Regions from separate parts of the Arthrobacter sp. Y3223151 genome, predicted to be linked through region 2. Evidence: riboswitches for the same ligand, from Rfam matches in the RefSeq annotation. Region 2 holds a riboswitch; each other region holds the start of a gene.
What was found. A riboswitch is a leader RNA that binds a small molecule or an ion and turns the genes downstream of it on or off. The one in region 2 is predicted to bind S-adenosylmethionine.
Positions count from the first base shown of each region.

Region 1: linked by a shared signal. The riboswitch ahead of AC5RUP_RS03700 (LLM class flavin-dependent oxidoreductase) and the one ahead of AC5RUP_RS12960 (bifunctional o-acetylhomoserine/o-acetylserine sulfhydrylase) in region 2 are both predicted to bind S-adenosylmethionine.
Region 3: linked by a shared signal. The riboswitch ahead of AC5RUP_RS03615 (O-acetylhomoserine aminocarboxypropyltransferase/cysteine synthase family protein) and the one ahead of AC5RUP_RS12960 (bifunctional o-acetylhomoserine/o-acetylserine sulfhydrylase) in region 2 are both predicted to bind S-adenosylmethionine.

Region 1 covers NZ_JBNHGI010000001.1:766,870-777,097, reverse strand. Annotated here, with positions in the region: gene AC5RUP_RS03720 (DUF1206 domain-containing protein) at 60-902, shown strand; gene AC5RUP_RS03715 (MetQ/NlpA family ABC transporter substrate-binding protein) at 918-1,838, opposite strand; gene AC5RUP_RS03710 (methionine ABC transporter permease) at 1,865-2,557, opposite strand; gene AC5RUP_RS03705 (methionine ABC transporter ATP-binding protein) at 2,554-3,612, opposite strand; SAM riboswitch class I at 3,726-3,817, opposite strand; gene AC5RUP_RS03700 (LLM class flavin-dependent oxidoreductase) at 3,890-5,311, opposite strand; SAM riboswitch class I at 5,400-5,489, opposite strand; gene AC5RUP_RS03695 (APC family permease) at 5,592-7,037, opposite strand; gene AC5RUP_RS03690 (acyl-CoA dehydrogenase family protein) at 7,052-8,332, opposite strand; gene AC5RUP_RS03685 (IS110 family RNA-guided transposase) at 8,474-9,688, opposite strand; gene AC5RUP_RS03680 (acyl-CoA dehydrogenase family protein) at 10,050-10,228, opposite strand, start outside.
Region 2 covers NZ_JBNHGI010000009.1:77,720-87,947, forward strand. Annotated here, with positions in the region: gene AC5RUP_RS12920 (aromatic ring-hydroxylating dioxygenase subunit alpha) at 1-1,048, shown strand, start outside; gene AC5RUP_RS12925 (hypothetical protein) at 1,063-1,506, shown strand; gene AC5RUP_RS12930 (ABC transporter substrate-binding protein) at 1,724-2,674, shown strand; gene AC5RUP_RS12935 (amino acid ABC transporter permease) at 2,694-3,632, shown strand; gene AC5RUP_RS12940 (amino acid ABC transporter ATP-binding protein) at 3,629-4,426, shown strand; gene AC5RUP_RS12945 (PDR/VanB family oxidoreductase) at 4,446-5,402, shown strand; gene AC5RUP_RS12950 (CPBP family intramembrane glutamic endopeptidase) at 5,508-6,287, shown strand; gene AC5RUP_RS12955 (VOC family protein) at 6,373-7,014, opposite strand; SAM riboswitch class IV at 7,241-7,355, shown strand; gene AC5RUP_RS12960 (bifunctional o-acetylhomoserine/o-acetylserine sulfhydrylase) at 7,423-8,748, shown strand; gene metX (homoserine O-acetyltransferase MetX) at 8,829-9,899, shown strand; gene AC5RUP_RS12970 (winged helix DNA-binding domain-containing protein) at 9,995-10,228, opposite strand, start outside.
Region 3 covers NZ_JBNHGI010000001.1:747,300-757,527, forward strand. Annotated here, with positions in the region: gene AC5RUP_RS03605 (Ig-like domain-containing protein) at 1-2,138, opposite strand, end outside; gene AC5RUP_RS03610 (CoA-binding protein) at 2,332-2,829, opposite strand; gene AC5RUP_RS03615 (O-acetylhomoserine aminocarboxypropyltransferase/cysteine synthase family protein) at 2,826-4,301, opposite strand; SAM riboswitch class I at 4,396-4,490, opposite strand; gene malQ (4-alpha-glucanotransferase) at 4,713-6,872, shown strand; gene AC5RUP_RS03625 (ArsR/SmtB family transcription factor) at 7,109-8,098, opposite strand; gene AC5RUP_RS03630 (hypothetical protein) at 8,591-8,755, shown strand; gene AC5RUP_RS03635 (endonuclease domain-containing protein) at 8,891-9,718, shown strand; gene acs (acetate--CoA ligase) at 9,872-10,228, opposite strand, start outside.

The DNA.
Region 1 (10,228 bases), on a different contig from region 2:
CGGGGCTTCCGTGCCGCCGGCTGGTTTCGGAACGGGCGACGGCTTTGGAGAGGAGACCCATGGCAGACACCGGCAGGGAAGCGAAGCGGGCGGCCGGCAGGGCGAAGGACAAGACCGAGGACGCCGCCAATTCCAAGGTGTTCGAGCGGGTGGCTCGGTTCGGCTACGTGGCCAGCGGCCTGCTGCACGTGCTGATTGGCGCGATCGCGCTCCGGCTCGCCTTCGGCGGAGGTGGCGAGGCGGACCAGTCCGGTGCAGCCTCAAGCCTGGCGCAGCGCCCGGGAGGACAATTCCTGCTCTGGGCGGGCATGCTGGGCGCCGCGGCGTTGGCCCTGTGGCAGGTCAGCGAAGCGGTGTTCGGCGGACGCGGCCGGGCTGACAAAAAGAAAAAGTGGGGCTACCGGGCGAAGTGCGTGGGCCTGGCCATCGTGTACGGGGCGATAGCGGTGACTTTCGGCAGCTTTGCCCTGGGCTCCGGCAGCAACAGCAGCGAGAGCTCGCAGGACGCCAGCGCCAAGCTGATGCAGTGGCCGGGCGGTGCCGTTGTGCTGTTCCTGATCGGCGCGGTGATCATCGGGTCCGGCGTCTACTACGTGTTCAAGGGCCTGACCAAGAAGTTCCTGGGCGACCTCAAGCGGCTGCCCCCGGGCAGCACCGGCACGGCCGTGACCTGGCTCGGCATTGTCGGTTTTGTCGGCAAGGGGCTGGCGTTGTTTGTGCTCGGGCTGCTCCTGGCAGTCGCCGCTGTGCAGAACGACCCGCAGGATGTGAAGGGCCTCGACGGCGCCCTGAAGGCGCTGCGTGAGCAGCCGTTTGGTTCGACGGCGCTGTCCGTGGTGGCCGTCGGGCTGATCTGCTACGGGCTGTATCTGGGTGCCCGGGCGCGCTACGCCAAAATGTAGCGCGCCCGGGAGGCCCTACTCCGCGGAGACCGGCGTCAGCACGTCCTTGACCAGCGGATCCTCAGTGGTGTGCAGGTACTCCTCCAGCCGCGGATCCGAGAAGATCTCGATCAGTTTCTTGCTCTCCGCGCTGTCCTTGAACTGGGTGCCGATCACCAGGCGGGAGGCGAATGTCTTCGGGGCCGAAGGGAACAGGATGCCCTTGTCGCGTCCGATCTTGCCGGCGTCGAACTGGGAGACGTAGCCGATCGCGGCATCGACTGAGTCGAGCATTCGCGGCATCGCCAGCAGGTCGGCTTCCTTCAGCTCGAAGCCGCGCGGGTTGCCGGTAACGTCCCGGATTTTTGCCGTTCGCGGCTCCACCGCCGGATCCAGCTCCAGCAGTCCCTCGCGCTGCAGCAGCCACAGCGCCTGGCCCTGGTTGGCGGCGTCGTTGGGCAGCAGCAGCACGGCTCCGCGCGGCAGGTCTTCCACCGAGCCGTAGCGGGTTGAGTAGAGGCCGAAACCCCACTGGTACAGCTCCACCGTCGGCGTCAGTTCCAACCCATTGGCGTCGGCGGACTGCTGCATGTACCACTGGTGCTCGAAGATGGTGGCGTGGAACTGCCCATCGGCCACCGCGCGGTTGGCTTGGACCGGGTCCTGCAGGCCCACTGCCTCGATCTCCACGCCGTAGTCGGGGGCGATTTCCTCGGCGACGAACTTCAGGATCTTCTCCTCCCCCGCCATCGCCGGTTCAAAGTGGACTTTCAGCGGCGAGGTGACCTCGCTGCCGGCAGCCGCGACAGCCGGCCGGGACTGCTGCTGCACCAGCAGCAGTCCCAGGACCAGTGCGACGACGGCGGCAAGGGCGGCAATGCTCCACGGCAGGGCGGTGGTTTGCTTGCGCAGGGTGAAGCCGTGGTCGTGGCCGGACCCGGCGGAAGGGGTGCTCATGATGTAGTGCTCCTGTTGGTCAGTTGCTAGGGGCGCAGCAGCGCGCGGGAGATTCGGTCGCCGGCAAACTGCACCAGCTGCACCGTGATGATCAGGACAACGATGGTGGCCGCCATGACATGGGTGTCGAACCGTTGGTAGCCGTAGGTGACGGCCAGGTAGCCGATGCCGCCAGCGCCGATGGTTCCGGCGATCGCCGAGTATTCGATCATCGAAATAGTGTTGAGCGTGACCGCAGACGTAAGGCCGGGCAGGGCCTCGCGCAACTGCGTCTGGCGGATGATCTGCCCGGTGGAACTGCCCGTGACCAGCCCGACGGCCATGTTCTCGCGCGGCAGATCGTTGAGTGCGTTCTGCACCAGCCTGGCGAAGAACGGAATGCCGGCCAGTGTCATCGGGACCACGGCTGCCGCGATGCCGATGGTCGTTCCGGTAACCCACTTGGTCAGCGGGATGATGGCGGCCATCAGCACCAGGAACGGGAGCGAGCGGCCGATGTTGACGAGCCAGCTGAGCGTGCCGTGCAGGCGCGGCCGCGGGAACAGGCCGCGGCCGTCCGTGTTGTACAGCAGCACGCCTGTGGCGCCGCCGACCAGGATCACCATGAGCATCACGATGCCGACCATCGCCCAGGTTTCGCCGTAGGCCGGCAGCAGCAGCGCGGGCAGGTCAGCCCACGGCGTGTCCAGCCCGACGGCGGCGGTTTCTGCCGGCTTCATGCGCGCACCCCGATTTTCTCGTTCCTTGCGTCTTCCTTCACGTCCGACGGCGGCATTGCCCCCGCGTCCGCGGCACGGTAGCGTGCCTCTGCGGTGAGGCCCAGGCTGGCCAGGTAGGCGCGGACATCGGCCTCCGGACGGCCGGCAATCCCGATGTCGGCACGGCCCAGCACCGCTTCGCCGTGGGCTTCCACCGAACCGCCGAGCAGCGCCACGCGTACACCGAGGCCGGTGGACAGGCGGGACATCCACTCCGGGTCCACCGGCCCGTGCCGGTACGAGACGGACAGCGCGTAGTCGAAGCCGGCCGGCAGCGGGAGGGCGCGGATTGGCAGCAGTTGGCGGCCGGCGGCGGAGGCCGGATCGGCCACCAGGGCGCCGATCGGCCCGTACTCCGCCACGCGACCGCCGGCGAGCACGGCCACCTGGTCGGCGACGTGGCGCACCACGTCCATCTCGTGGGTGATCAGGATGACCGACAGCCCCAGTTCGGTGCGCACGTCGTCCAGCAGGTCCAGGATCTGCTGCGTGGATTCCGGGTCCAGGCCCGACGTCGATTCGTCGGAGAGCAGGATCCGGGGGCGAAGTGCCAGCGCCCGGGCGATGCCGACCCGTTGCTTCTGGCCGCCGGACAGCTGGCCGGGGTAGGCGCCGGCCTTCTGCAGCAGGCCCACCCGGTCCAGCAGTTCGGCCACGCGGTCCTCCATCTGCGAGTGCACCACGCCCAGGTTGCGCAGCGGCAGCGCCACGTTCTCCGCCACCGTCATCCGGCGCAGCAGCGCCGAGTGTTGGAAGATCGTGCCGATGGCGCGGCGTTCGCCGCGCAAGGCCCGCCCGGACAGGGCGGAGAGGTCACGGCCGTCCACCAGCACCTGGCCGGAGGTCGGTTTCTCCAGCAGGGAGATGCAGTGGGAGAGGGTCGTCTTGCCGGCGCCGGACGGGCCGACGACGGCGGTGATCGCCCCCTGCTCGATGGTGAGGTCGATGCCCTTGAGCACCTCGACCGTCCCGCGTCGTGTGTCGTAGCTCTTGTGCAGATTGCGGATTTCAATCATTGCGGGCCACCCGCGGCATAACTTTTCATGCTGCTCCTGAAGGTCAGGGAGCCCCGGGGCACAGCCGATCACGGCGCGCCGGCATGGCGCGGCCGGTTCCGGTCCGCCCGGGTTCTCCATCGGTTCTGGCGTTAGCACCGTGCGGCATTTGCCGGGGTTGCTGCGGCGTCATCGAGCCAGATCTCTCGGCCGCTCTGGATGGTTCTTGCCGACGGCGGTGCCCGCCCCCCTGAAGGGGCGGCGCACCGGCGTCGTTGTTCAGATGGTTCTGCTGTGCCTACACCCGGTGGGCCAGCGCGTTCTGCAGGCGGAAGCCGGCGGCCCGGTGGTTCTCCGGCAGCTTGTCGCCGCGGCCGAAGAGCTTGTTGCGCAGGGTCCCCGGCGCGTACTCCGTGGGGTAGGCGCCCAGCTTCTGCAGCTCCGGCACGACGAATTCCACGATGTCCTCGAAGGTGCCCGGGGTGATGGCGTAGGCCAGGTTGAACCCGTCCACGTCGGTCTCGTCGACCCACTCCACGAGCTTGGCGGCCACCTCCGCGCCGGAGCCGACGGTGATCGGGCCGAAACCGCCGACGCCGACCCATTCGGCCAGCTGGCGGATGGTCCACGGCTTGCCGCTGTCGCCGGACGCCTTCTGGAACGTCTCCACCGAGGACTGGATGGCATTGGACTTCACGTTTCCGCCGATCACGTCGTCCGGGCCGTAGGTGGAGAGGTCGATGCCCATCCAGCCGGAGATCAGCGCCAGCGCGCCGTTGATGTCCGCGTAGGACTTGTAGTCCTCGAATTTGGCCTGCGCGGTGGCGGTGTCCGGTCCGGTCACCACGGTCTGCATCGCGTAGATGCGCACGTCGTACCGGTCGCGGCCCGCCGCTTCCACGGCGTCGCGGATCTTCTTCACCGACGCCGCGAGCATCTCCTTGGTCGGGCAGGTCACGAACACCGCCTCGGCGTTTCCGGCGGCGAACTCGGTGCCGCGCTTGGAGGCGCCGGCCTGGAAGATGACCGGGGTGCGCTGCGGGCTCGGCTCGGTGATCGCGATGCCGGGAACCTTGAAGTACTTGCCCTCGTGCCGGATCTCGTGGACCTTGGCCGGGTCGGTGAAGACGCCGGTCTCGACGTCCTTGACCACGGCGTCGTCCTCCCACGAGCCCTCGAGCAGCTTGTAGATGACCTCGAGGTATTCGTCCGCGTGGTTGTACCGCTCGTCGTGCTCCAGCTGGTCTTCCTGGCCCATGTTGCGCGCCGCCGAGGGCAGGTAACCGGTTACCACGTTCCAGCCGACCCGCCCGTTGGTCAGGTGGTCCAGCGTGGCCAGGCGGCGGGCGAACGGGTACGGGTGCTCGTAGGCGGTGCCGGCGGTGAGGCCGAAGCCGAGGTTCTCGGTCACCGCGGCCATGGCCGAGACAAGCATGAACGGATCATTCACCGGGACCTGGGTGCCGGCGCGCAGCGTGGTCTCGTTGGAGGACCCGAACACGTCGTAGGTGCCGAGCACGTCGGCGATGAACAGGCCGTCGAAGAGGCCCTTTTCCAGCACCTTGGCCAAGTGGGTCCAGTAGCCGATGGTGTTGTAGTTGGCGGACTTGTCCTGCGGGTGGCGCCACAGTCCGGGCGACTGGTGGCCCACGCAGTTCATGTCGAAGGCGTTGAAACGAATCTGGCGCCGGGGGTTGGGCTGCGGGTTGTTCACGGTCATGTCAGGCTCCTTTTCTGATGAGAAGAGCCCGCGCCGGTCCTCCGTTGGGCATGCGACTGCCAACGGAAGACCAACGAGAGATCGAGCTTCTCCATCGGTCCTGGCGGTAGCACCTTCCTCAGGGAGGGGGTTGCTGCGGCGTCAACAAGCCAGGTCTCTCGGCCGCTCTGGATGGGTACCCCTCCATTTGACACCCGGGGGCGTCCCGGAGGGAAATGTTCGCCGTCACGCGAGGTAAGAATTACGACGCCGGTGCGCTCGCCCTCACGCGGGGTATGAATTACGACGCCGGTGCGCCCTCCCGCCTCTTCGCCCCCACTATTGCTCCGGATGCGAAGCAGAGCAGGATCAGCACGACGACGGCGATCGCCAGCGGCACGCTGTTGCCCACCAGGGTGGGGAGGTTCTGCAGGATCAGCCCCAGGATCCCCAGCAGCCCGATCAAACCGAGCGCCGGGGCGACGGAGCGCTTCCAGTCCCGGACCGGCGCGCCGGTTCTCCGGAAGAAGACCAGGACGGCGGCGCTGGTCAGCGTCATCAGCACCACGATCCCCAGCGATGCGAAGCCCGCGAACCAAGTGTAGAACTGCACGATCGGGTCCCACCCGGCCACGACCGCGGCCAGCAGGAACAGGGCCACCACCGCGTTGGCCGCTGCGGAGGCCAGATGCGGGGAGCGGTGCCGGGCGTGGGTTGCGGACAGCTTGGCGGGGAAGATGCCCTGCCCGGACAGCTGGAAGAAATAGCGTGACCCGATGTTGTGGAAGGACAGGATGCAGGCGAAGAGGCTGGTTGCCAGCAACACCTGGATCACATGGCTGCTGGCCGTACCCAGATAGAGCGCAGTGGTTTCCGAGAGCAGCGTGCCCGGAGCATCCGTGGCCTTCTGGACAATGCCGGCATCGCCCCAGACGCTGATCAGCAGCCAGCTGGACAGCGCGTAGAAACCGCCCACCACGAGGAGTGCCAGATAGGTGGCCCGCGGGATGGTCTTGTCCGGGTCGCGTGCTTCGTCGCGGAAGACGGCGGTGGCCTCGAAGCCGATGAAGCTCAGGATGGCGAACAGCAGCGCGATTCCGGGCGCCCCCGACAGCACGGTGGACGGGGTGGCGAAACCGGTGGACAGGCCCTCGGGTCCGCCGCCGCCAAAGATGATGAAGGCGTCTAGGACCAGCACGATCAGCACCTCTGCGACCAGCAGCACGGCCAGCACCTTGCCGGAGAGTTCGATGTTGCGGTGCCCCAGCCAAGCGACGGCTGCCAGTGCGGCGGCCGCCCATACCCACCAGGGCAGTTCGGGGCCGCCGTAGGCCCGGACCACTTCGTCAACGGCCGGCGCGAAGAGTCCGTAGACACCCGCCTCCAGGGCGAGATAGGAGAGCAGTGCCACGAAGGCCGCCCCCAGGCCCGCCCGGCGGCCGAGTCCCTTTTGCACGTAGCTGAAGAACGCGCCGGCCGTTGGCACATGCGGTGTCATGGTGGTGAAGCCGACGGCAAACAACAGCAGGATGGCCATGGCCAGCAGGTAGATGAAGGGCAGGCCGGCGCCGTTGCCGCTGGCGATGGCCAGCGGGACGGTTCCGCCGATGACGCCCAGCGGCGACGCGGCGGCCAGCACGATGAGCACGATACTGGCGACGCCCAGCCGGCCGGAGAGCCGCGGTGTGGCTCCGTTGACGGGATCGGCTGGTGGAGCCGCGAGGGTTTGGAGGTTGGAAACAGACATGGTTTGCCTTCCTCCTAGACGGCCGCGGAACGGGCGGCGGGGCTGTGTGGCTGACGGGCTGCGTCACTGTGTGGCTGAAGGGCGGCGTCGGCATTGGCCTCGCCAATCGTCCAGACGAACGGGGGTTCGGCGGCGTTGACCTCCCAGTCGCCGACGATCCGTGACTTGTAGATGAACGGGTTGTGCGTCGCCACGGTGCGGGCGTTGCGCCAGTGCCGGTCCAGCGCCTTGTCAGTGCTGGTGGAGGAAGCACCGAGGGCGTTGAAGAGGGCGCCCGCGGCGTCCGGGACCAGGGTGCTGAGCACTATCTGCGCCCGGCCCGATTCCAGTTCGACGTCGATGTTGGCGGCCTTTTCGACCGCGCCACCGTGCAGCCGCGCCTCGAAAACCCTGTCCAGGCTTCGGGCCACGCTCAGGGTTGTCGCCGTCGCCGCGTAGGACTTGGCGCTGATTTCGCCGACCACTTGCAGGACCTGCGCGTCGTGCCGGACCAGCGGAGCGTTTCCGTGGCCGAACACCCGCTTGCGGTCCCGCACGTTGTCTGCGGCTTCGCTGGTGACGGCCTGGGCGATGCCGGCCAGAGTGACCAGCAGGATGTGCTGGTAGAGGGCCGTCTGGTACGGGAAGCGGTCGGCGAAGGCGGACACGTTGGCGGGGTCCACCACCGCGTCAGTAAACACGGTGGTGCCGCTGCCGGTTAGACGCTGGCCGAAACCGTCCCAGTCGTCGAAGGTTTCTACGCCCGGCGACGTGGTGGAGATGATCACCGAGACATCGGAGCCGTCCGGGCGCTTGGCGGTAACATCGATCCAGTCGGCGAAGATGGTGCCGGTGGTGTAGAACTTGCGGCCGTTCAGCAGCAGTTTGCCGCCGGTCTCGGACAGCACGGTGGCGGTTCCCCCGGCGCCCGGTTCGGTCCAGGCATTGCCGGCCAGCTCGCCGGACGCGAAGCGCCGCAGCCAGGCGCTGCGATCCGAGGTGCGGCCGTGGTGGTACAGGTTCTCCTCCACCAAGGCGATGTGCGAACGCAGCGCCTGCGGAATGTTGCTGTCCGCCGTGGCCAGCTCGATCAGGAGTCGGGTGAACTCTTCCCAGTCCAGCCCGTCGCCGCCGAACTCGGCCGGAATCCGGGCGGCGCCGAAGCCGGCGTCCTTCAGCCAGCCGATCTGGTCAACCGGCAGTTCGCGGGTGAGCTCGCGGCTCAATGCCCCGGCGGCGATGCGCGCGAAGATCGGGCGGTATTTGGCGGCCGCGGCGTCGAAAACCGTGGCGAGGTTGTCGATGGTTTCAGTCATGGTGGTTCTCCTGGGGGTTCGGCGCGTGGGCGCGAGATGGGGCCCGGGTTGAGGGCAGCGCTGATGGGGTTCGGGTTGAAGGCAGCGGTGATGGGGCCTGCGGATTGGGGGGGGGGTGTCCCTATGTTCTTCGTCAAGGGGTCAGGCTGCCTTGAGCTGAGGCGTTTCGTAGAGGGTCATGTCGCGGAGCATGGCGAAGAGGACGTCGCAGCGCCGTCTGGCCAGGGCGATTAGGGCTTGGTTGTGTCGTTTCCCCTCGGCGCGTTTCCGGTCGTAGTAGGCGCGTGAAACCGGGTCCTTCAGTGCCGCGAACGCGGAGAGGAACAAGGCGCGTTTGAGGAATTTGTTTCCCTTCTTCGACGGGTGGTCGCCGCGGATCGAGGTGCCCGATCTCCAAGTCACCGGCGCGAATCCGGAGTAGGAGGCCAGATGTCCTGCGGAGGCGAATTCCTTGCCGACGATCTCGGTGATGATCCGTGCTTCCGTCCTGACACCGACCGCCGGCATGGAGGTCAGGACGAGGTGAAGAGGGTGGGCCTCCACGAGTTCTTCCACCCGGGCCAGCACCTGGGCGCGGGACGTCCGCAGTTGCGCCAGTTGCGCGGCCAACTGCGGCAATACGATGCCGGCCGCGCCGGTGCCGGATACCACCACGGTCTGCTCACCTAACGCCGCGAACACCTCGGCCGCCCAGCGCTTTCCTGCCCGCGGAGCAAACTTGCCCAGCAATGCGGTCACGCGGGCCTGACCGGCCTTTCGCAGGGCATCCGGGGTCGGGTATTTGATCAGCAGTTCCGCCATCGCCGGATGATCCAGATGCGGTCCGACCACCCGCTCCAATGCCGGGTGTATTTGGGTGAGCAGGCCCCGGATCCGGTTCGAAGCTGCCGTGGCCTGCTGCGCCAGGTCATCGTCGAAGCCGCAAAGCATCGACAGCTCCGCAGCCTGCTCATCGGCTAAGGCGATGGCGCGCAGGGTTTGGGGCATGGTCCGGGCAGCCTCGGCGATGATCGCCGCGTCCCGCGCATCGGTTTTCGCCTCGCCCGGGTGCAGGTCCGCGATGCGGCGCATCGCCAGTCCGGGCAGATAACCGACCATGATGCCTTCGGACTGGGCTACGGCGACCGGCAGGGCACCGATCGTGGCCGGTTGATCGACCACCAAAAGCAGGGTCCCGTGCCGTGCGAGGGCGGCGATGATTTCACGCAGTTTCGCCTCGTCCTGGGGCAGCGCCTTGTCCAGCAGTTTCTTGCCGTCGCGGTCGAGGGCGACCGCGTGATGGTTGGTCTTGCCCACGTCAATGCCGATAAAGACATCAACAAGATGGTGCTCTTTGATCACGCCGCCTCCAGACATTAATCCAGTACGAGTGCTGGCATGTCCTGCGGCGGCAGAGTTCGGCATCCACGTTACGGCCGACCTGCCATGGTCAAAGCTTCGGCTGGTCTTGTCCCCATCAGCGATCCTCTGGCGCCTATCGGACCCCGGTGACAACACCCCCCGGATCATGAACGACTGGGGGCAGACATCATGCCGGGGCCGACAGGCCAGCAACCCTGATTCTTGCCTATTCAGGGCTTACGAAGAAGGTAACGGGGGCAGCGGTGGTGACCGCAGATTCGGGCAGCCCTGATGCGGCCTGCGAGTCGCAGCAGTCATGACCGGCCCGCGGGCTGCGGACGGTCAGGAGGTGACCCGCAGGCGCGGGCTGCTCCGCTCAGGTGTAGAGCGAAATCGGTTGGACGTCGCCGAGCAGGTAGTTGGCGCCGACCTCGACCTTCTTGTAGTCGACCGGGTCGTGCAGCGTGTGGGTGCGGATGTTGCGCCAGAAGATGTCCAGCCCGACCTCGGTTTTCGCGGAGGACGAGCCAGTGGTCTCGAAGATGCGGTTCGCCA
Region 2 (10,228 bases):
CACTTGGTACGTGGCGGCGTGGTCAACGGAGGTCACCCGCAAGCCGGTGCGGCGGGTCATCTGCGAGCAGCCGATCGTCCTGTTCCGTACCCAGGACAACGAAGCCATTGCCCTTGCGGACCGCTGCGCGCACCGCGCCTTCCCGCTCTCGGAAGGCCGCACGATCGGGGATTCGGTGGAGTGCGGCTACCACGGTTTCACCTACGGCCCGGACGGCATGTGCACCAAGGTGCCGGCCCAGTCCTCGATTCCGGAGCGCGCGAAGGTGCGCAAATACCCCGTGGTGGAGCAGGACGGATGGATCTGGGTGTGGACCGGCGATCCGGACCTGGCCGACCCGGCCGACGTTCCGGACACCCACTGGATGGTGGATCCCGAGTGGGCCACCGTCACCCATTCCTACCACTTCAAGTGCCGGGCCGACCTGATCCACGACAACCTGCTGGACCTGACCCACGAGTCCTTCCTGCACAAGACCACCGTGGGCGACGACTACATCTACGAACACGGCATCACCGTGGAGGTCGAGGGCAACGTGGTCAGCGTCGACCGCCTAATGCCCTCGGTCGAAGCGCCGCCGCTCTATGCCGAAACCATGGACGCCCGCGGGCTGTTCGACCGCTTCCACTGCACCGAGTTCTTCGTGCCCAACCTGCACGTTCTGCACTCCGGCATCACCGGGGAGGGCAAGCCGCGCGAAGAGGGCTTCCTGATCAAGGTCCTGAACGGGATCACGCCCATCGATCAGCACAATTCCTGGTACTACTACGCCTTCAGCCGCAACTTCGCCGTCGACAACGAGCGGGCGACAGAGGATCTCCGCGTAGGTTTGGCCACCGTGCTGGACGAGGACGCATCCGCGCTGGAGGCGCAGGAGATCGGGATGCAGACCCGGCCCGAGGGCGAGTTCGATGTCCTGATCGCCCAGGACGGCGGGGTCGCGAAGGCCCGGCGCATCCTGGCCGCGCTGATCAAGAAGGAGCAGCAGGCCACGTCCTCGATGGGTTCGGCTGCCCGCCGGGAGCCGGTTGCTCCCAGGACGGCCTAGGTGCCGGCATGTGGATGCTGATCAGGGCAAACGCCCTCGGCGCGGAGACCTCGGCGGAATCGGGAGCCAGGATCCTGGCGGCATGCCCGGATTCCGCGGAGCGCGGCGACCCGTGGCGCTGGACGGTGGAACTGGACGAATCCGGCCCCGAACCCGCCGTCGCACTTGAAGCCGATGAAAATTACATCGCCTCCGACAGCCGGCGCTACACGGGCAACTACACCGGCACGCTGCAGCGCGCGCCCGGCCAGCAGCTGCTGGTGACCGGACTGGCCGGCGAGGCGCTGGTCGCCGCCGAGGACGGCCCGTGGGAACGCTGGTTGCGGGCCGGCGACGTGTTCATCGTCGAAGGAGAGGACGCGGAGACTATCCGGCTCTCGCTCGCCGCGGGAGAATCTGCCGTCCAGGTCATCACCCTCGCCCCGCGGAAGGCCAAGGTGCTGCGGTGGGTCCCCTGACGGCCGCGGCCTGACCACCTGCAGCATGCACCACACAACGCACTGCCCGCGGATTGGCGGGACGGCGCGCCGGCCCTCCTGCCGCGGCCACGGTTTTATACGGAGCCGCGTGCTGCGCCCTGCACCTGAAACTGAAGCACCGAGGCATTGATCGACTCCTGATCAGTGCGGATATCCATAACCGGACAACGCCGTCCGGACCATGAAAGGAAAGTCCATGCGTCATTCACGTCACCGTGCCGTCCGTGCCAATCTCCTCACCGGCACCGTGCTGCTGGCCGCGCTGTCCCTGGCCGCCTGCACGAATGCCTCCGGTTCGGCCGCGGGCTCCGGGGGCACCGCCGCCCCGGCCGCAGCCGGCGCCGCAACGGCGTCCGTGGAGGTCAACGAAGCAGCCCGGGACCTGCTGCCGGAGGAGATCCTGGCCTCCGGGAAGCTGAAGGTCGCCTCCGACCCGACCTACGCTCCCTTCGAGTACTACGACACCGACAACAAGACGATGATCGGCTTCGACGTCGACTTCTCCGACGCCGTCGGCGCGGCCTTGGGACTGGAAGTGGAGCACGTTCCGGCAACCTTTGACACGATCCTGGCGGGCCTGGCCTCCGGGAAGTACGACATGGCCATGTCGGCCTTCTCGGTGACGCCGGAACGAGAGAAGATCGTCGACTTTGTGGAGTACCTCAACACCGGCACGGGCATCGCCGTTGCTCCCGGAAATCCGCTCGGCATCTCCATGGACCCCATGACCATGTGCGGGAAGAAGATCGGCGGCCAGAAGGGATCCATCCAGTCGATGGAGTACCTGCCGGAGTTCTCCAAGGAATGCACGGCCGCCGGCAAGGAAGCGATCAAAATCCAAAACTTCCCCGGGCAGACGGACGCCAACCTGGCGCTGACGTCCGGCCGGGTTGATGGGGTGATCGCCGACAGCATGCCGCTGGCCTTCCAGGGCAAGGAAGCCAAGGGACAGTTCGAACTGGCCGAGGGCGAGGATTACGATCCCGCGCCCTTCGGTGTTGCGCTGGCCAAGGACAACGGCATGAAGGAAGCCGTGACCGCGGCGGTAAAGGGCATCATCGCCGATGGCTACTACGAGGAAATCGGCGCCAAGTGGGACTTCCCGAAGTCCGTGCTGATCTCGGCCGACGTGCTCGAGGCAAAGTAGCGAAAGAGGAAACCAGCTGATGACTGCCGTGACTGCCCCAAGCGAGCCGGTCGCCACACCGGTCGATGACTACACCATCGTCAAGGCCAAGCACCCCGGCCGGTGGCTGGCCGCAGCCCTGATCTTCCTGATCGGCGGACTGCTGCTGCACTCCGTTTTCACCAACCCGAACTTCGGTTGGGACGTGGTGGCGATGTATCTGCGCGATATCTCCATCGGGCGGGGCATTCTCGTCACGCTGGGACTCACCGCCATCAGCATGGCCATTGGCATCGTGCTCGGGGTGGTCCTGGCCGTCATGCGGCTGTCGGTCAATCCCGTGGTGCGCGGCGCTGCCTTTGCCTACGTGCACTTCTTCCGTGGCACCCCGGTGCTGGTGCAGCTGCTGTTCTGGTTCAACCTGGCCGCGCTTTACCCGGTCATTACCCTGGGCATCCCGGGGGTCCACCTTGATGCGAATCAGTTCATTACGCCGATGACGGCGGCGATCCTCGGCCTCGGCTTGAATCAGGGTGCCTACATGTCCGAGATTGTCCGGGCCGGCATCCTCTCCGTTGACCACGGCCAGACCGAGGCCGCCGGCGCGCTGGGCATCACCAAGCTTCAGACGATGCGGCGCATCGTGCTGCCGCAGGCGATGCGCGTGATCATCCCGCCCACCGGCAATGAAACCATCGGCATGCTCAAGACCACCGCCCTGGTGAGCGTGATCTCGGTGCCGGAGCTGCTGTACTCGGCGCAGATCATCTACGCACGCACGTTCGAGACCATCCCGCTGCTCATTGTCGCCAGCCTCTGGTACCTGCTGATCACCTCCGTCCTCACCATCGGCCAGTACTACCTGGAGCGGCGGTTCGCCCGCGGCAACCAGCGAAACCTGCCGCCGACGCCGTTCCAGCAGCTGAAGCGGTTCTTCGCGACCCATGACGCACTCTCCCTGAAAGGCGGCAAGAAATGACAGCAACGAACGGTGCCGAACCGATGGTCAAGGCGAACGGGGTCTGCAAGAACTACGGCTCCAACCTTGTCCTGAAGGGGATTGACCTGCACGTCCAGCAGGGCGAGGTGGTGTGTCTTATCGGCCCCTCCGGATCCGGGAAGAGCACCTTCCTGCGCTGCATCAACCACCTGGAAGTCATCGACGGCGGGAGGATGTGGGTTAACGGGAAGATCGTCGGCTACGACCTCAAGGGCAACAGGCTCTACGAGCAAAGCCACAACGATATCTGCCACAGCCGCTCCGACGTCGGCATGGTGTTCCAGCAGTTCAACCTGTTTCCGCACATGACCGTCCTGCAAAACCTCATTGAGGCGCCGCGTCTGGTCCGGAAGGAGCGGAAGGCGACAGCCGTGGCCAGGGCAACTTCGCTGCTGGAAAAAGTCGGCCTGAGCGAAAAGGCGGATGCGTATCCGCGCCAACTTTCCGGGGGCCAGCAGCAGCGGGTGGCGATCGCCCGTGCGCTGTGCATGGAACCGAAACTGATGCTGTTCGACGAGCCCACGTCCGCCCTGGATCCCGAATTGGTGGGAGAGGTCCTCAAGGTGATGAAGGACCTGGCCATGTCCGGCATGACGATGGTGGTGGTGACGCATGAAATGAATTTCGCCCGCGACGTCGCCGATCGCGTGGTCTTCATGGACGACGGCCACGTCGTGGAAGAGGGGCCAGCCCGGGACGTCATCACCAATCCGCAAAACGAACGCACCAGGGCCTTCCTGGCCTCCGTTCTCGCCGAACCGGCAGCAGCCTGATACCCCTGTGAGTGCCACCATGAATGAAGAATTTTTCGACGTCGAAGTCCGGTCGATCAGCCACGAGTCCAACTGCGTGGTCTCCCTGCAGCTGGAACATCCGCTGGGCGAGGAGCTGCCGGAGTGGGACGCGGGGGCACATGTCGACGTGCTCCTGCCCAACGGCCTCCTGCGCCAGTACTCGCTGTGCTCCCGGCGGGCGGACCGCTCCGCCTGGCGGCTTGGCATCCTGCGCGAGCCGGAGGGCCGCGGCGGCTCCGCCTACGTGCACGACATGCTCAAGCCCGGTACCAAGATCCAGATCCGGGGGCCGCGCAACAACTTCGTTCTGGCTCCCGCCGCCGGCTATGTGTTCATCGCCGGCGGCATCGGCATCACCCCGATTCTGCCGATGATCCGCGAAGCTGCCGAAGCCGGGGTGCCCTGGCGCCTGCTTTACCTGGGGCGAAGCCGTTCTTCGATGGCGTTCCTCGACGAAATCCAGGCGCTCGACGGCGACATCCATATCCACGCCGACGACGAAAGCGGCTTCTACCCGCTGGCCGGACTCCTGGACGAGTTGCCGCCGGAAACGCACGTCTACGCCTGCGGACCCGGGCCGCTGCTCAACGTCATTCAATCGATCGCGGACGGTTGGGACAACCCCGGACGTTTCCACTGTGAGCGCTTCACGGCGTCCGGGGCGGCCGTGGCGCCGGCGGAGGCGGGGGACTCGGCCTTCACGGTGGAATTGGCCGACGGCACCGAGGTTCCGGTGGGCCCCGGGGAATCGATTCTGCAGGCCCTCGAAGCGGTCGGGATCCATCCGTTGAATTCCTGCCGGGAGGGAATCTGCGGCACCTGCGAAACCCCCGTCCTGGGTGGTGAGATCGACCACCGTGACTCGCTGCTCTCCGACGACGAGCGCGAGGCCGGGGACACCATGATGATCTGCGTGTCGCGATGCAAGGGCCGGCGCCTGCTGCTGGACTTGTAGCAGGCAGTCGCCCCGGCGCGGGCGCGGGCCACGGGAGGAGCCGCGCACGGAACGGAAGCGCCCCCGGCCGATGACTCCCGCGGTTCTGTTGGCAAGATGGAGGTTATGGACAAGCAGAAGGTCGCCGCCGAAAGCACGCGGCGCACGGTCAGGTACTACCGGGCAGAGGTACTGATTGTCCTCGGACTCTCGCTCGGGCAGTCGGCGGTTTATGCCGTCGTGAACCTGCTGGAAAAAATGACCCGCGCTCCGCTCGCCTCGCAGACGACCACGCTGAACCCGGTGCTGAACGAGCGGGAGCTCTTCGATTTCGTGTACCAAATGCTCGGCATCGTCTTTGCGCTGGTGCCGGTGGCTCTGGTGCTGTTTTTGATGACCGCTCCCGGCCGGTCGGCCTTCCGCACGATCGGGTTCACGTTCTCCCGGCCGCGGCTGGACTTCGGCCTGGGCTTCCTGCTCGCGCTGGTGATCGGTGTCGGCACGCTGGGCGTTTACGCCGCCGGCCGGTCCCTGGGTATCACCACCGCCATTGTCCCGGCGGCCCTGGACGAATACTGGTGGACGGTTCCGGTGTTGGTCCTGTCCGCGCTGCGGCATGCGGTCCTCGAAGAGGTGGTCATGGTGGGCTACCTCTTCAACCGCTTCGCGAAGTTCGGCTGGGGCATCTGGTCCGCGATCTTCGTCAGCGCCGCCCTGCGCGGGACCTACCACCTCTACCAGGGCATCGGGCCGGGCATCGGGAACTTCCTCATGGGCCTGGTCTTCGGCTACGCCTATACGAAGGTGAAGCGGGTGATGCCGCTGGTGGTGGCGCACGCGCTGCTGGATATTGCCGGTTTCGTCGGCTACGCGCTGCTGGGGCCGGCCATCGGCATCGGCACCTGAAACCGGCCGGGCAGCGAAGCGGCGCCCGGTCTTGCGATCCGGGCGCCGCTGAGGCGATCGACGACGTCGACCCTCCTTGAAAGACTTACAGTTCGACGATCCCGTTGGCGGTTTCGAAGCGGACGGACAGGATGCCCGGCGTACCGTTCGGTGCCGTCCAGGCGACCTTGACGTCGTCCAGCAGGCCGTCGACCGGAGTGCCCAGCCAGTCCGCCACGCGCTCGGAAGAGCCGGCGATGGTCAGGCCGATCAGCTTCACCGTGGCGGGGCGGGCGTTGGACGGGTGCAGCGGTTCGGTGCCGTCATCCCAGCGCAGCATGTAGGGCACCTGCGGGTCGGCGATGAGGCCCTTGATCCCGATCTGCTGCCAGCTCAGTTCCTGCCCATCCGGGAACTTGCGGTTGCCGGGAACCGCGTGGCGGCCCAGCCGTTCTTCGAACGGGGTCAGGTCGTCGACCGCCACGCACCAGCCCATCCAGCCGCCGCCGGCTTCGGAGCGCGCCCGCACGGCCTGTCCGAAGGGGGCTTTGTCGGAAGCGGGGTGGTCGAGCACCTCCACCACCTCCAGGTAATGGTGGTCGGTGAGGGGGAAGATCATATTGCGGGTGCCGAAGCGGGGGTGAACCCCGCCCTTGACGGCGTCGATGCCCAGGGCTTTGGCGATCCGCTCTGAGGTGGCAGCCAGACCGTCGGGTTCAGCAGCATAAGAAACATGGTCGAAGCGCATGGCATTATCTTGGCACTTTGTGAACCCGCTCTCGACTTAGGGTGACCTAAGTCACTCAGCTTGCGGCTCGTGCAAGGCGCGCCGTTCCCGGCAGCAATTCCGCCGTGCCCGGCACGCCCCGGCAGCTTGAAGTGCGGACGGTCGGACAGACGGTCCGGAGCTGGGTGCCCAGTCATAAGGTGTCATATTGTTGCGGCCGCCGGCCTGTCTGCGGAGACTGGAGGCAGGTCATGAGTGCCAGCGCAAAACCCCGGTTTGCTGGCCGGCAACCCTCCAACCGCGGTGGGGTGCCCCGGGTGAAGACCAGGCAGCCGCCACAAGGCGGTGCGCAAGCGCGGGTCACACCCGGGACAGACATGCCGGCACGGCCGGATCCCGGATGGCCCCTTCCAGTGAAGGAGTTGCACCATGTCCAATGCCGATTGGTCCTTTGAAACCCGTCAGATCCACGCAGGGCAGGAGCCGGACGCCGCCACGGGCGCCCGCGCACTGCCGATCTACCAGACCACCTCGTTCGTGTTCCCCAGCGCGCAGAGCGCGGCCGACCGGTTCGCCCTGTCCGAATTGGCGCCCATCTACACCAGGATCGGCAATCCCACCCAGGAAGCGGTCGAGACCCGGATCGCCAACCTGGAGGGCGGCGTCGGCGCCCTGCTGCTGGCCTCGGGCCAGGCCGCGTCGACGTTCTCCATCCTCAACCTGGCCGAGGCCGGCGACCACATCGTGGCCAGCCCCAGCCTGTACGGCGGCACCTACAACCTGCTGCGCACCACGCTGCCCAAGTTCGGCATCGAGGTCACCTTCGTCGAGGATCCGGACAACCTGCAGCAGTGGCGCGATGCCGTCAAGCCGAATACCAAGGCGTTCTTCGGCGAGGTCGTCTCCAACCCGCGCCAGGACGTACTGGACCTGGAGTCGGTCAGCGCCATCGCCCACGAAAACGGCGTGCCGCTGATCGTGGACAACACCTTGTCTACCCCGTACCTGATCCGCCCGATCGAGTGGGGGGCCGACATCGTGCTCCACTCGGCCACCAAGTACCTCGGCGGCCACGGGACGGCGATCGGCGGCGTGATCGTTGACGCCGGAACGTTCGATTTCGCCGCCGACCCGGAGAAGTTCCCCGGGTTCAACACGCCGGACGACACCTACAACGGGCTGGTCTTTGCCCGCGACCTCGGCGTCAACGGCGCTTTGGGCGCCAACCTGGCCTACATCCTCAAGGCCCGGGTGCAGTTGCTGCGCGACCTGGGGTCCGCCATCTCGCCGTTCAATGCGTTCCTGATTGCCCAGGGGCTGGAGACGCTGAGCCTGCGCGTGGAGCGGCATGTGGCCAACGCGCAGAAGGTGGCCGAATTCCTGGAAGAGCACGACGACGTTGCCTCCGTCGCGTACCTCGGCCTGCCCTCCAGCCCCTGGTACGAGCGCGGCCGCAAGTACGGCCCGAAGGGGACCGGCGCCATCGTCGCGTTCGAAATCAAGGGCGGCATCGAGGCCGGCAAGCGCTTTGTGGACGGCCTTGAACTGCACTCGCACGTGGCCAACCTGGGCGATGTGCGCTCGCTGGTGATCCACCCGGCGTCGACCACCCATGCCCAGCTCTCGGCCGCGGAGCGGGTCGCGGCCGGGGTGACCGACGGGCTGGTCCGCCTGTCGGTGGGCATCGAGAACGTCAACGACATCATCGCCGACCTGGAGGCCGGTTTCCGCGCCGCCAAGGGCGCGGACGACTAGGCAAGCAGGTAGAGCGCAGCGTGACGATAGTGCAACCGCAGGAACTGGTGGAACAGGCGACCGACGGCATCCTGCGCCGGATGCCGGTTGGTGCGCTGGAGTTGGAAGCCGGCGGCTATCTGCCCGAGGTGTTCCTCGGCTTTGAAACCTGGGGCACCTTGAATGCGGACGCGTCCAACGCCGTCCTGATTCAGCACGCCCTGACCGGCAGCACGCATGTCGCCCGCGGCTGCTCGGACGAGGATGGCTGGTGGGACGATCTGGTGGGCCCCGGTGCCACTATCGACACGGAGCGCTATTTCGTAGTGGCCGCCAACATGATTGGCGGCTGCTACGGTTCCACCGGTCCCTCGTCGCCGGCGCCGGACGGGACGCCGTGGGGGTCACGCTTCCCGTTCGTCACGATCCGCGATTCGGTCCGGGCCGAGGCACGGCTGGCCGACGCGCTGGGCATCCGGCGCTGGCACACGGTGCTCGGCGGGTCGATGGGCGGCGCCCGCGCGCTTGAATGGGCGGCGACGTTCCCGGAGCGCACCGCCCGGTGCGCCGTCCTGTCGTGCGGCGCCGCGAGCACCGCCGAGCAAATTGCCTTCGCGCAGGCGCAGGTCGCGGCCATCCGGCTGGACCCGCACTTCGCCGGCGGCGACTATTACGGGGGTCCCGCGCCCGAGGCGGGTCTGGGTATCGCCCGGCGCATCGCGCACATCAACTACCGCTCGGAGCCGGAGCTGGAGTACAGGTTCGGCCGCAAGCCGCAGGCGGAGGAGCAGCCGTACGGCGGCATCACGCCGTCCGCCCGTGGCCGCTATGCCGTGGAGAGCTACCTCGATTACCAGGCGGACAAGCTCGTCGCGCGCTTCGACGCCAACAGCTACATCCTGCTCACCGAGGCCCTCATCAGCCACGACGTTGCCCGGGGCCGGGGCTCGCTGGAGCAGTCGCTGGGCGGCCTCACCGACACGCAGTTCTTCGTCGCCGCGGTGGATTCCGATCGCCTGTACTTCCCGGAACAGTCGCGGCAGCTGGCCGAGGCGTTGCCCGGGGCAGTCAAGGTCCACACCATCGAAACGCCGCTGGGCCACGACGGTTTCCTGACCGATATCCACCAGCTGCACGAGGCACTGACCAAGGCGTTCTTCGCGCCCGCCTGACCTCCCGCCTGCGTGTCGGCGGCCCGAGTACGACGCCGGTGCGCGCCGTCCGCGCGGAGTCCCACCGCTGCGCCCGAGCAGGTAGAGCGGAGCGGTCAGGCCAGGTCGAGTGATACCGGCCGCCGCAGGAAGGCCGCGTACCGCTCCACCGCGACGCCCACGGCCTGCCGCTCCGGCGCGGTGAAGACCCGCAGCGGTTTAAGCCGCAGCTCGGCGGAGCCGGGCCGCAGGACGTGCCTCCAGTTGCCGGCCATCCGTCCGTCCAGCAGCAGCACGTGGATCGGCACCTCACCGCCCAACGCCGCCGGCGCGCTGCCGCCCAGGTAGCC
Region 3 (10,228 bases), on a different contig from region 2:
GCCTGCCCAAAGTCCACCCAGCTGCTGTAGGGCTTCAGGGACGATTCGCTGGTTTTCGCGTACAGATCCTTGCGGAAATTGTTCAGCGACGGAACGCCCGTGTCCCGCCCCCGGGCGATGTTGAGTGCGGCCAGGTCCAGGGGCAGGCCGAGAACGCTGTTGCGCAGCGTGTCGGTGACGAACTCGTCGAGTTCGGCGCCCACCTGGTCCGTCATGCCCATCGCGATCGCGCCGGCGGCCTGTTCGGGGGTCATCGTGCTGTCCCCGTTTGCGTAGTAGGCCGGTGGATTCAGGAATGCGTCCAGCAGCGGGAGGCCGATATCGGCGCCGCCGTTGGTCTTCCGGTCCACCGTTTCCGTCAGCATGGAGTGTCCGAACCGGTAGGTCGCGTGGGCGAATTCTGCCTCAATCGCCGGGTCGATTCCCGTGTCCGCCTGAGTGAAGACGTTGAACGGATTGATGCCCGGTTGGATCTTCCGCGCGAAGTCCTCGAAGACGATGTGCTGGTACTCCATCTCCGTGACGAACCGTGCGGCCTGAAAGAGACGCTCCCCGTTCCATTCGCCGTTGGGGAGCTTCCACTCGTTCAGGTCCAGGTTCAGGGACGTCAGCAGTTCTTCCATGTAGGTGACCAGTCGGTTGTGCTCCGAGTGGAAGACCTGGTGGACGGCGGTGAGTCCGATGTTCTCGTTCACGCGGCCGTCGCCGGCAACGAAGTGCGCGTTGAGCATTTCGTCGTCGTAAGTGCCTGCGGCCTGCTGGCCGATCGTGGGGGTGATGTCGGTGTCGCCGTCGGCAGTCAGGGCCGCGCCCCGCGAGTCGAACGGTGCCGCGTTGTGCGAGATGTCGTCCAAGAACGCGATGCCGATCCGCTGGACATCGGCCGGCGGCGCCACGGGATCTTCCAGGTTTCCTTCCACGAACTGCTTGTCCTGGGTGATGTACTGCGGCAAGCCGTTAGGACCACGCAGGAAGCGCCCGTACTGGTCAGTGGCCAGCATCGGGATGTTCACGACGTCCTTATCGGAGAGCTTCAGGCCGAGCAGGGATGCGGCCTGGTCCTTGATATCCGCCCAAGTCGCCATACCGCCTGGGCCGCCCTCAAGCAGTTCACCGGTCGAGACCGGATCGCCGTTTTCGTTCAGCTCGTACTCGCGGAGGAAGACGTGGTGGGACGGGTTCGAGGAGTACGTCTGGCTCTGGTCCACCCACGGGGAATCCGTGTTTGTGGCGTCCTGGATATCGTCCGGCGTGCCGAGCACGCCGTCAGGCCCGGGCTGGTTCTCCGCCCGGTTGAGCATCATGAAGTTGGTTGGTGAGCCCTCCACGTACAACGGATCGCCCGGTAGCAGCGGCATCATGACGACGTTGCTGGTCTTCTTGGTGAAGTCGATGCCGTGGTCGAAGAACTGGCCGAACAGGGCAAAAAAGCCGTTGTATGGCGGCGAGAGCCCAAAGTCGGTGGTGACATTCGGGATGTCAAGTGTTTCGCCTTCGGGCACGCAGTTTTCGGGCTTGCCATCGGCGTCACAAGGAATCGCCGTCGGGCCGTCGTTCACCGACCGGTGCGCCTTGCCGGCCGCAGCGATCGCGGCCGGATTGCTGGAGGTCTGGTCCACGATGACGTTGCTGACAAAGCGCGGGTCGGCGTCCCGGATCATCGGAACGTTGACCGACTTGTACGACTGCCCACCGGCGGTGGTCCGCCATTCCGGTTCTGCCAGTCGCGGGAAGGGCAGGCTGGCCGCGCCGAAGTGCCCTTGGTTGGGCACCAGGTTGTTGTCGGACCCGTCCACGGTGCGCAGCCCGTAGGGCAGCAGCGGATTGGCTATCTGGTTGGGGCCGGGGCCCAGGAGCGGCTGGCCCGGCACGGGCTTGCCGTCGGCGTCTTCCTTGGTGGCGTGGTTTTCCGCGATCTTGATCTGCTTAAGGATGAACCGCATGTCCCCGGCGTTGAGGGTCAGGCCCTGGCCTACCGGCGCTGCCAAGGCCGCCGGGGCGAGGGCGGAGGGCAGTACGCCCGCGCCCAACACCAGCGCGGCGAGCCCGGCCGTGACTTTTTGGGGGAAGGATGGCTTCCCCTTGCGGGCACGTTCGGTGCCCCTCCTGGGTTGTGGATCGGTTGGTGCAGTAAACACGGTGACTCCCCCTAGTCGTGTGATGTGTGGCTGGCCACAGCATCCGACGAGGACCTTGGGGAAATCCTGAAGGCTCTTTCTGCCTACCTCCGGGCAGGAAAAACCCGCCCCTTGCTTCGGCGGATCCACGTGGAAGGCCGGGGGACAAGGGGCGGGCTTTTCGCTGCGGGCGGCGGGCCTCGCCCAGGGCCGCCTAGGCGGTCAGCTGCCGCTTGGAGGAGATCACACCCGTGTCGAAACCGGCCAGGTGCAGGCCGCCGTGGAATCGGGCGTGCTCGATCTTCACGCAGCGGTCCATCACCACGTTCAGGCCGGCGGCCTCGGCCTCGGCCGCGACCTCCTCGTGCCAGGAGCCCAGCTGCAGCCAGAGGGTCTTGGCTCCGACGGCCAGGGTTTCCTCCAGCACGGTGGGCAGGTCGTCGTGCCGGCGGAACACGTCCACGAGATCCGGCACTTCGGGCAGGTCGGCCAGCGACTTGTACACCGGCTGGCCCAGAATTTCCTTGGCCACCGGGTTCACGAAGTACACCTTGTACGGCGAGCTGGACAGCAGGTAGGTGGCCACGAAGTAGCTGGCCCGGCTCGGCTTGTCCGAGGCGCCGACAATGGCGATCGACTTGGTGTTGCGCAGGATGTTCAGCCGCTCCGGGGCGGACGGTCCCACCCAGGTACGTTCTGGTGTGGCGGTCACTTGGCGGCTCCTTCTTCGGCTTCGATCAGTTCCTCCACGGACTCGACTACACGCGTTCCGGGCTCTGTCCGGGCGGCGCGCTCTGCCGGGATCGTGCAGGACTCACCGGCGTAGCTGGGGGAGGCGAACTCGGAGGTGTCGAACGTGTCGTCCTCATGGTCCCGGCTCGGGCCGTGCTCGGCGCCAGCCTGCTGCGAGGCGGCCAGCGCCTGGTCCAGGTCCCAGAGAATGTCGTCCACGTCTTCCAGGCCCACGGAAATGCGGATCAGGTCCTCGGGCACGCCGGCAGCCACCAGCTGGTCGGCGGTGAGCTGCTGGTGGGTGGTCGATCCCGGGTGCAGCACCAAGGTCCGGGCGTCGCCGATGTTGGCCAGGTGGCTGGCCAGCTGCAGCGACTCGATGAACTTCTGGCCCGCGGTGCGGCCGCCCTTGACGCCGAAGCTGAACACGGAGCCCACGCCCTTGGGCAGGTACTTCCGGCCCCGCTCGTAATGCGGGTGCGCGGGCAGGCCGGCGTAGCTGACCCAGGAGACGCGCTCGTCGGCTTCCAGCCACTCGGCCACGGTGCGGGCGTTGGCCAGGTGCTCGTCCATCCGCTGCGCCAGCGTTTCCACGCCCTGCAGCAGCTGGAACGCGGACTGCGCGGACAGCGACGGGCCGATGTCGCGCAGCTGCTCGGACCGGAGCTTGGTGAGGAAGCCGTACTCGCCGAAGTTGCCCCACCAGGACACGTTGCCGTAGCTGGGCACCGGTTCGGTCATCTGCGGGAACTTGCCGTTGCCCCAGTTAAAACGGCCGGATTCGACGACGACGCCGCCCAAAGTGGTGCCGTGGCCGCCCAGGAACTTGGTGGCGGAGTGGATGACGATGTCCGCGCCGTGCTCGATCGGGCGGATCAGGTAGGGCGTGCTCAAGGTGGCGTCCACGACCAAGGGGATCCCGGCGTCGTGCGCCACCGCGGCCAGGCCGGCGAGGTCCGCGATGTCGCCCGACGGGTTGGCCACGATCTCCGTGTAGACGGCCTTGGTGTTCTCCCCGATGGCCGCGGCGAAGTCGGCCGGATCGTTGGAGTCGACGAAGGTGGTCTCCACCCCGAACCGGCGCAGCGTCACGTCCAGCTGCGTGATGGTGCCGCCGTAGAGCTTGGAGGAGGCCACGATGTGGTCGCCGGCGCCGGCCAGGGCCGCGAAGGTGATGAACTCGGCGGCCATGCCCGACGACGTGGCCACCGCGCCGATGCCGCCCTCGAGCGAGGCGATGCGCTCCTCGAACGCGGCGACCGTGGGGTTGCCGATGCGGGAGTAGATGTTGCCGTACTTCTGCAGCGCGAAGAGGTTCGCGGCGTCGTCGGTGTCCTTGAACACGAACGAGGTGCTCTGGTAGATCGGTACGGCCCGGGCACCGTGCTCGGCGTCGGGCGTGCCGCCGGCGTGCAGGGCACGGGTGCGGAAACCGAATGTGCGTTCAGCCATCAGGCGCTTGCTCCTTCAAAACTTGGGTTCCCGGGCAATGACGCTCCTGGCGGCACCGGGCAGGCACCGTCCGGATCAAAGATTGCTTGCGCTCTCTCCATCGCTTCTGGCGGTAGCACCTTTCCGGTGGCGTCCGGATGGTTGCTGCGGTGTCAAAGAGCCAGATCTCTCAACCGCTCGGGATGGTCCCGTCCATTCTTGCAACCTACCGCCGCGGCAGCAAAGAATGTTGAGCCGCGTTGCGTCCGGGGGTTTGAGCGCCTTCGGACTTGGGGTGGGCGCCTTGCGGTTACCCCTGGCCTGCGGTTGACCGGCACGACGGCGGTGCCCGCCGCGCGTCGGGCCACGATCTTGGCCGTCCCGGCGTGACGGACGTTCCCGGGTCCGGATAGTTCACCGTAGATTGGGTCTATGGCTGAACTTTCGGCGCTGCAGCGCCTCGCGGGGAAACATGGCGTTGGCATTACCTTCCACGGATGGGATGGGGGCGAGAAAACAGTCAGCGAGGCAACGCTGGTTTCCGTCCTCACCGCGCTGGGCGTCCCCTGCGCCACCGACGACGATGTCACGGCTTCCCTCCGGGCCGCTGAGCTGGCACCGGTGCAGCGCACGCTGCCACCCGCCGTCGTCGTTCGCCAAGGCACTGCCACCGAGGTTCCGGTCAATGGGCGGCCCGGGGTCCGTCCGCGGGTGCGGATCCTGCTGGAGGACGGCTCCCGGCGCGCCGTCGAGGTGCTGGCCGGCGGGTCGGAGGAAGCGGAAGATGCTCCGCCTGTTCGTTTCACGGCGGTGGTGCCGGCCGACATCCCGCTGGGTTGGCACACGCTGGAGGTTGCGGAGCAGTCGGAGGCGATGGAGCCCGGAACCGGCGCGGCCGCGGAAAGATTCGAGACAGTGGAGCCCGGGACCGGCGCGGCCGCGGAACCGTCCGATAGCCAGGCACGGTGCGCCCTCGTGGTCACCCCGCGGCGCCTGACCACCGCCGACCGCCTGCCCCGCACGTGGGGGTTGATGGCACAGCTGTACTCCGTGCGCTCGCGGTCCTCCTGGGGCATCGGCGACCTGCATGACCTGGCCACCCTCGCCGAGACGGCCGCCGCGAAGGGGGCGGGGTTCGTCCTGATCAACCCGCTGCACGCGGCCCAGCCGAAACCGCCGGTGGAGCCCTCGCCCTACCTGCCCTCCACGCGCCGGTTCGTCAATCCGCTGTACCTGCGGGTCGAGGACGTGCCCGAAGCCCGCGGCTTCCCGCTGGCCAACAACTTCCACGACGCGAACCTGGACGCCGGCATTCTGGACCGCGACCCGGTGTTTGCGGCCAAGCTGCAGGCGCTGGAAACGGTCTTCTCGGTGCCCCGGTCCGCGGAACGGCAGCAGCGGTTCGAAGCCTTCCGCGCGCAGGAAGGCGAGGGGCTGGAGCGCTTTGCCCTGTGGTGCGCCATGGCCGAAACTGTTCCGGCCGGGGCTCCCGAGTGGTCCGATGCCGCGTTCGTCGAAGCGCAGCGCAGCGAGCTGAAGGACCGCATCGAGTTCCATCAATGGCTGCAGTGGCTGTGCGACGAGCAGCTCGAGGCGGCACAGGGCAGCGCCCTCGACGCCGGAATGAACATCGGGATAGTGCATGATCTCGCCGTCGGCGTCCATCCCGCCGGCGCCGATGCCTGGGCGCTGCAGGATGTGCTCACCCCCGGCATCTCCGTGGGCGCGCCGCCGGACATGTTCAACCAGCAGGGCCAGGACTGGTCACAGCCCCCGTGGCATCCGCAACGCCTGGCCGAATCCGGCTACGTTGCCTACCGCGACATGCTGCGGACCGTCCTGCGGCATGCCGGCGGCATCCGCGTGGACCACATTCTCGGTCTGTTCCGGCTGTGGTGGATCCCCGCCGGCAGCCCTCCCGGCGAAGGCGCCTACGTGTATTACGACCACGAGGCCTTGATCGGCATCCTCGCCCTGGAAGCGGAACGGGCCGGCGTCGTCGTCATTGGTGAGGACCTCGGGGTGTTCGAGCCGGGCGTGCAGGACTACCTGGCCGAGCGCGGCATCCTGGGCACCTCCATCCTGCGGTTTGAGTACGAGGACGGCAGCCCCCGCGCACCCGAGCGCTACCGCCGTTCCTGCCTGACCAGCGTCACCACGCACGACCTGCCGCCCACCGCCGGCTACCTGGCGGGCAAGCACGTGGAGTTGCGCGAATCGCTGGGCCTGCTGAACCGGCCGGTGGAGGAGGAACGGGCTTTGGACCAGGCAGCCCAAGAGGCAGTGCTCTCCACGGTGCGCTCGCGCGTTCCGGCCGCCCCACAGCACGACGACGGCGCCGGCCCCACCGCCGAACAACGCACCGTCGAGGCGCTGCACGCGTTCATCACGCAGACCCCGTCGGTGCTGCTGGGCGTTGCGCTCACTGACGCGGTGGGGGAGCTGCGGACCCAGAACCAGCCGGGCACCGCGGACGAATACCCGAACTGGCGGATCCCGCTGGCCGGGCCGGACGGGGCGTCGGTCCTGATCGAGGACCTGGCCGCCAGCGAGCGGTTCGACTCGCTGGTGCGCGCCCTGCGTCAGGACTAGGCAGGTTCAAGCCGAGCGGGCAGCTTCGGCGCCGGCCGGGTTACCCTGGACGGAAGCGCGCCGTCGCCCGCGACGAAAGGCGCCGCCCCGCCAAGGAACGGGACGCTGCTGAACGTCACCAGTTGTCCACGTTCAGCAGGAACTGTCCATGTCTTGGAACGGGGTCTGGCGCTGACTAGGCCAAACGTAAAAGCTTCCCGCAAAACGTGGACAGTCCCGGGGCCGTGGCCGGGTCTCTACAGCCGGGCCAGCAGCGCTTCGCCGGTTTCGGCCCGCCGATAGAACACTTCGCGGCCCGATCGCATGGTGGCCGCCAAACCGCTCTCGGACATGACCTTGAGATGCTCGTTGACCGTCCCGGCGGCGAGGTCCAGGCAGCGGGCGAGCTGCGTCGTCGTCATCGGGACATCGAGTTGGGCGAGGATCTGCGCCCGGGTCTTGCCGAGCAGCCGGGCGACCGGGCTGTGCGTCGCTTCGCGGCTGGCTTCCCAAAGCCGGCCGACGCCGCGTGGCGCGTAGGTCAGCGTGGGCACGAAAGGCCGGACGTTGAGCACCAGGGTGTTGGGCCAGACGAACGCGTTGGGCACCAGCAGCAGCCCGCCGCCGGGTTCGGGCACGTCGTCGGCCTCGCAACCGCGCATGATCTCCAAACCGGTGGGCGTGGGACGGACGCTGGGATGCAGGCTCTTGAACACTTCCAGGATGCCGTCGCGTGCCAGCTGGGCCAAGCGGCTGTCGATGTCAGCCAGCAGCAGGGACCGGAGGCGCGGCCATACCGGCTCGACGGCGGTGCCCCAGTACCACTCGAGGGCTGCGGTAATGCGCGGGATGCCCGCGTCGATATCCTCCGCGAGACGCTGCAGTTCCCCGCGCGCGTAGTCGGCCGGGTTCTGGGCCAGCAGGTGGGCGACGTCGCGCTGCCACAGCTCCGGCGCAACCTCGGCGACGGCCGCGAGTCCTTCGGCGAAGGTGGTCTGGTGCTTGGGGGTGGGCGTGATGGAGTCGGCCAGGAAGCCCTTCGGTGGAACCAGCGCAGTCAGCAGGCGCAGGTGCGCCCTGGCTTGTGGATCGGCCGACTCGGCGATGCGCCGCTTGGTGGCCTCGATCCATGGGCGGTGGATGGGGGTGCCCACCTGCAGGGCGCGCAAACTGGCGACGGTTTCGCCCAGCGGCGCCGCCTCGAACCGGACCTTGGTGAGGTCCTCGCTGCTGAGCGTAATGTGCATGGAAACAGCGTAAGGTTGCCGGTCGCGCCGGTCGAGGATTCGGGCTGCACCGAATCCGGGAGGGCCGGGGTGGGTGGCGTCGTTGCTTCGGCCTTCCGGCTTCCTGTGGCCTTCCGCTCGCGTGGGCCTGCCGCTTCCTCGATCCCTCGGCCTCAGTGGCCCTCCGCTTTCCCGTCCCCACGGGTCCGCCGTTTCCCGGTTTTCTATCCACCAGGGGCTCCCGGGATTATTCCCGGATTCGGGTTGGGCCGAATCGTGGCCGGCGAGGGCCGATCCGCGGACTCTGAAGGCATGACTACTTCAACCCATACCCCGCACCACACACTCGACGCTGATGGCCGGACCTACGGCACCAGCCAGTCCTCCACTGCCGCCTTACTCCATCCCACGACTGCAACGGGCCGTCCGGCCACTGCCACCGCTCGCCCGAGCAATGCAGGCGCGCCCTTGAGCCTGACGAGGCCGGTGCACTCGGCTACACGGACTGGCGTCTTGAGCGCTAACGGATATTTCGCAGCCGCCACTTTCCATGGCCTGGCCGCGGCCGCCCGCTGGCTCCGTTCAGCCTGGCAAGCCGGGACCGCTAAGGAAGCCTTGATGGAGGAGCACCGGGACAAGGTCCGTACGCAGATCTACCAATTCGGCGGCCGCTACTGACGCGCACGTCCTGGGCCCCTCCTGTAAAGGCACTCCCACCTCACATCCCAAGCTCTGCCCAGGCCATTCAGCACGTTATCCACAGGGAGTGCGGCGATCTAGCTGTCCGCCGCCGCAGCCTACATGCTCGTGGATATGGACGAGGCGATAGCTGGTTACGTTAAACGGCGCGGTGGAACACTCCCGGCCAGCGAACTGGCCCGCTGCGGTTTCAGCCGGGACCAGATCCAGGCAGCCGTCAAGAACGGCGCGATCACTGTGCTCCGCCAAGGAATCGTCGGCACGGAGAAAGCTGATGCGAACGTACGCGTAGCCGTGCTCGCCAACGGATTGAATACCTGCGTTTCAGCGGCTCGGGAACTAGGGCTTTGGACGCTCAAGGACCCGGACCAACTGCACCTGTGGACGCGGCATAGCCGGCAGCCGCCGTCCACTGTGAAGCACCGAGGCGAATTGCTGGGGAGGCAGCGGCCTGGGAGCTACGTGAGCATCCTGGACTGCGTACTGCACGCCATCCGATGCCGGCCTCGGCTGGAGGCGTTGGTCGTAGCGGAATCGGCCGTGCGCAGGGGTGTCGTCACCAAAGCCGAACTGGTGGAGCTGCTTCCTGGCAAACGCAACGGCATGCGTCGAGCAGTCGTTTTGAGCATCGGTGACGACGCCGATTCGCCGCTTGAGGTTATCGCTCGCGACCTGTTCCGCGCGGTCGGGCTTCGGGTGGAAACCCAGGTACCGATTCAGGGGCTTGGACGAGTGGACATGGTGGTGGAAGGCCGGATCATCATCGAGCTCGATGGGTTCGACTTCCACTGGGACCGGGTGACTTTCAGGAAGGACCGCAAAAGGAACAATGCCGGCATGCTCAGCGGGTTTCCAACACTGCGGTACGTGTACGAGGATCTCGTCTTCACGCCCCAGAACGTTGTCGCCGAAGTCATGACGATGCTGCGGCGTGTTGCCTGAGTGCCAAAGGTTCCCCCGGAGTCATGCAGGGGCCGGCTGTCCAAGTTCTGCAGCAACTGTCCATCTTCTGGAGCGGCCTCTGGCGCTGACTAGGGAAAACGCTCGGCGGTCCGCCAAGACATGGACAGCCCTGACCTGGGAAGGCGGAAAACTTTACCGTGCCCCGCAGATGGCCTGGATTTCCGCGATGCACGGCTCGTTCTGCAGGCTGGTCGTGTCGCCCAGCTCCGTCCCCTCGAACAGCTGGGTCAGCAGCCGGCGCATGATCTTGCCGCTGCGGGTCTTGGGCACGTCGGGCACGAACACCACGTCGCGGGGCTTGGCGATCGGCCCGATCTGCGTGGCCACGTGGTCCCGCAAGGCCGCAATCGCCGCGGCCTGCTCCGCCGCCGCCTCCACGGCCGTCAGCCGAACCGACCCTCCGATCAGCGACTTGTTGCGCGGCACCACGAAAGCCGTGGCCGCGTGTCCCGTTTTGGCGTCGTAGGTCGGGCAGACGCCGGCCTCCAC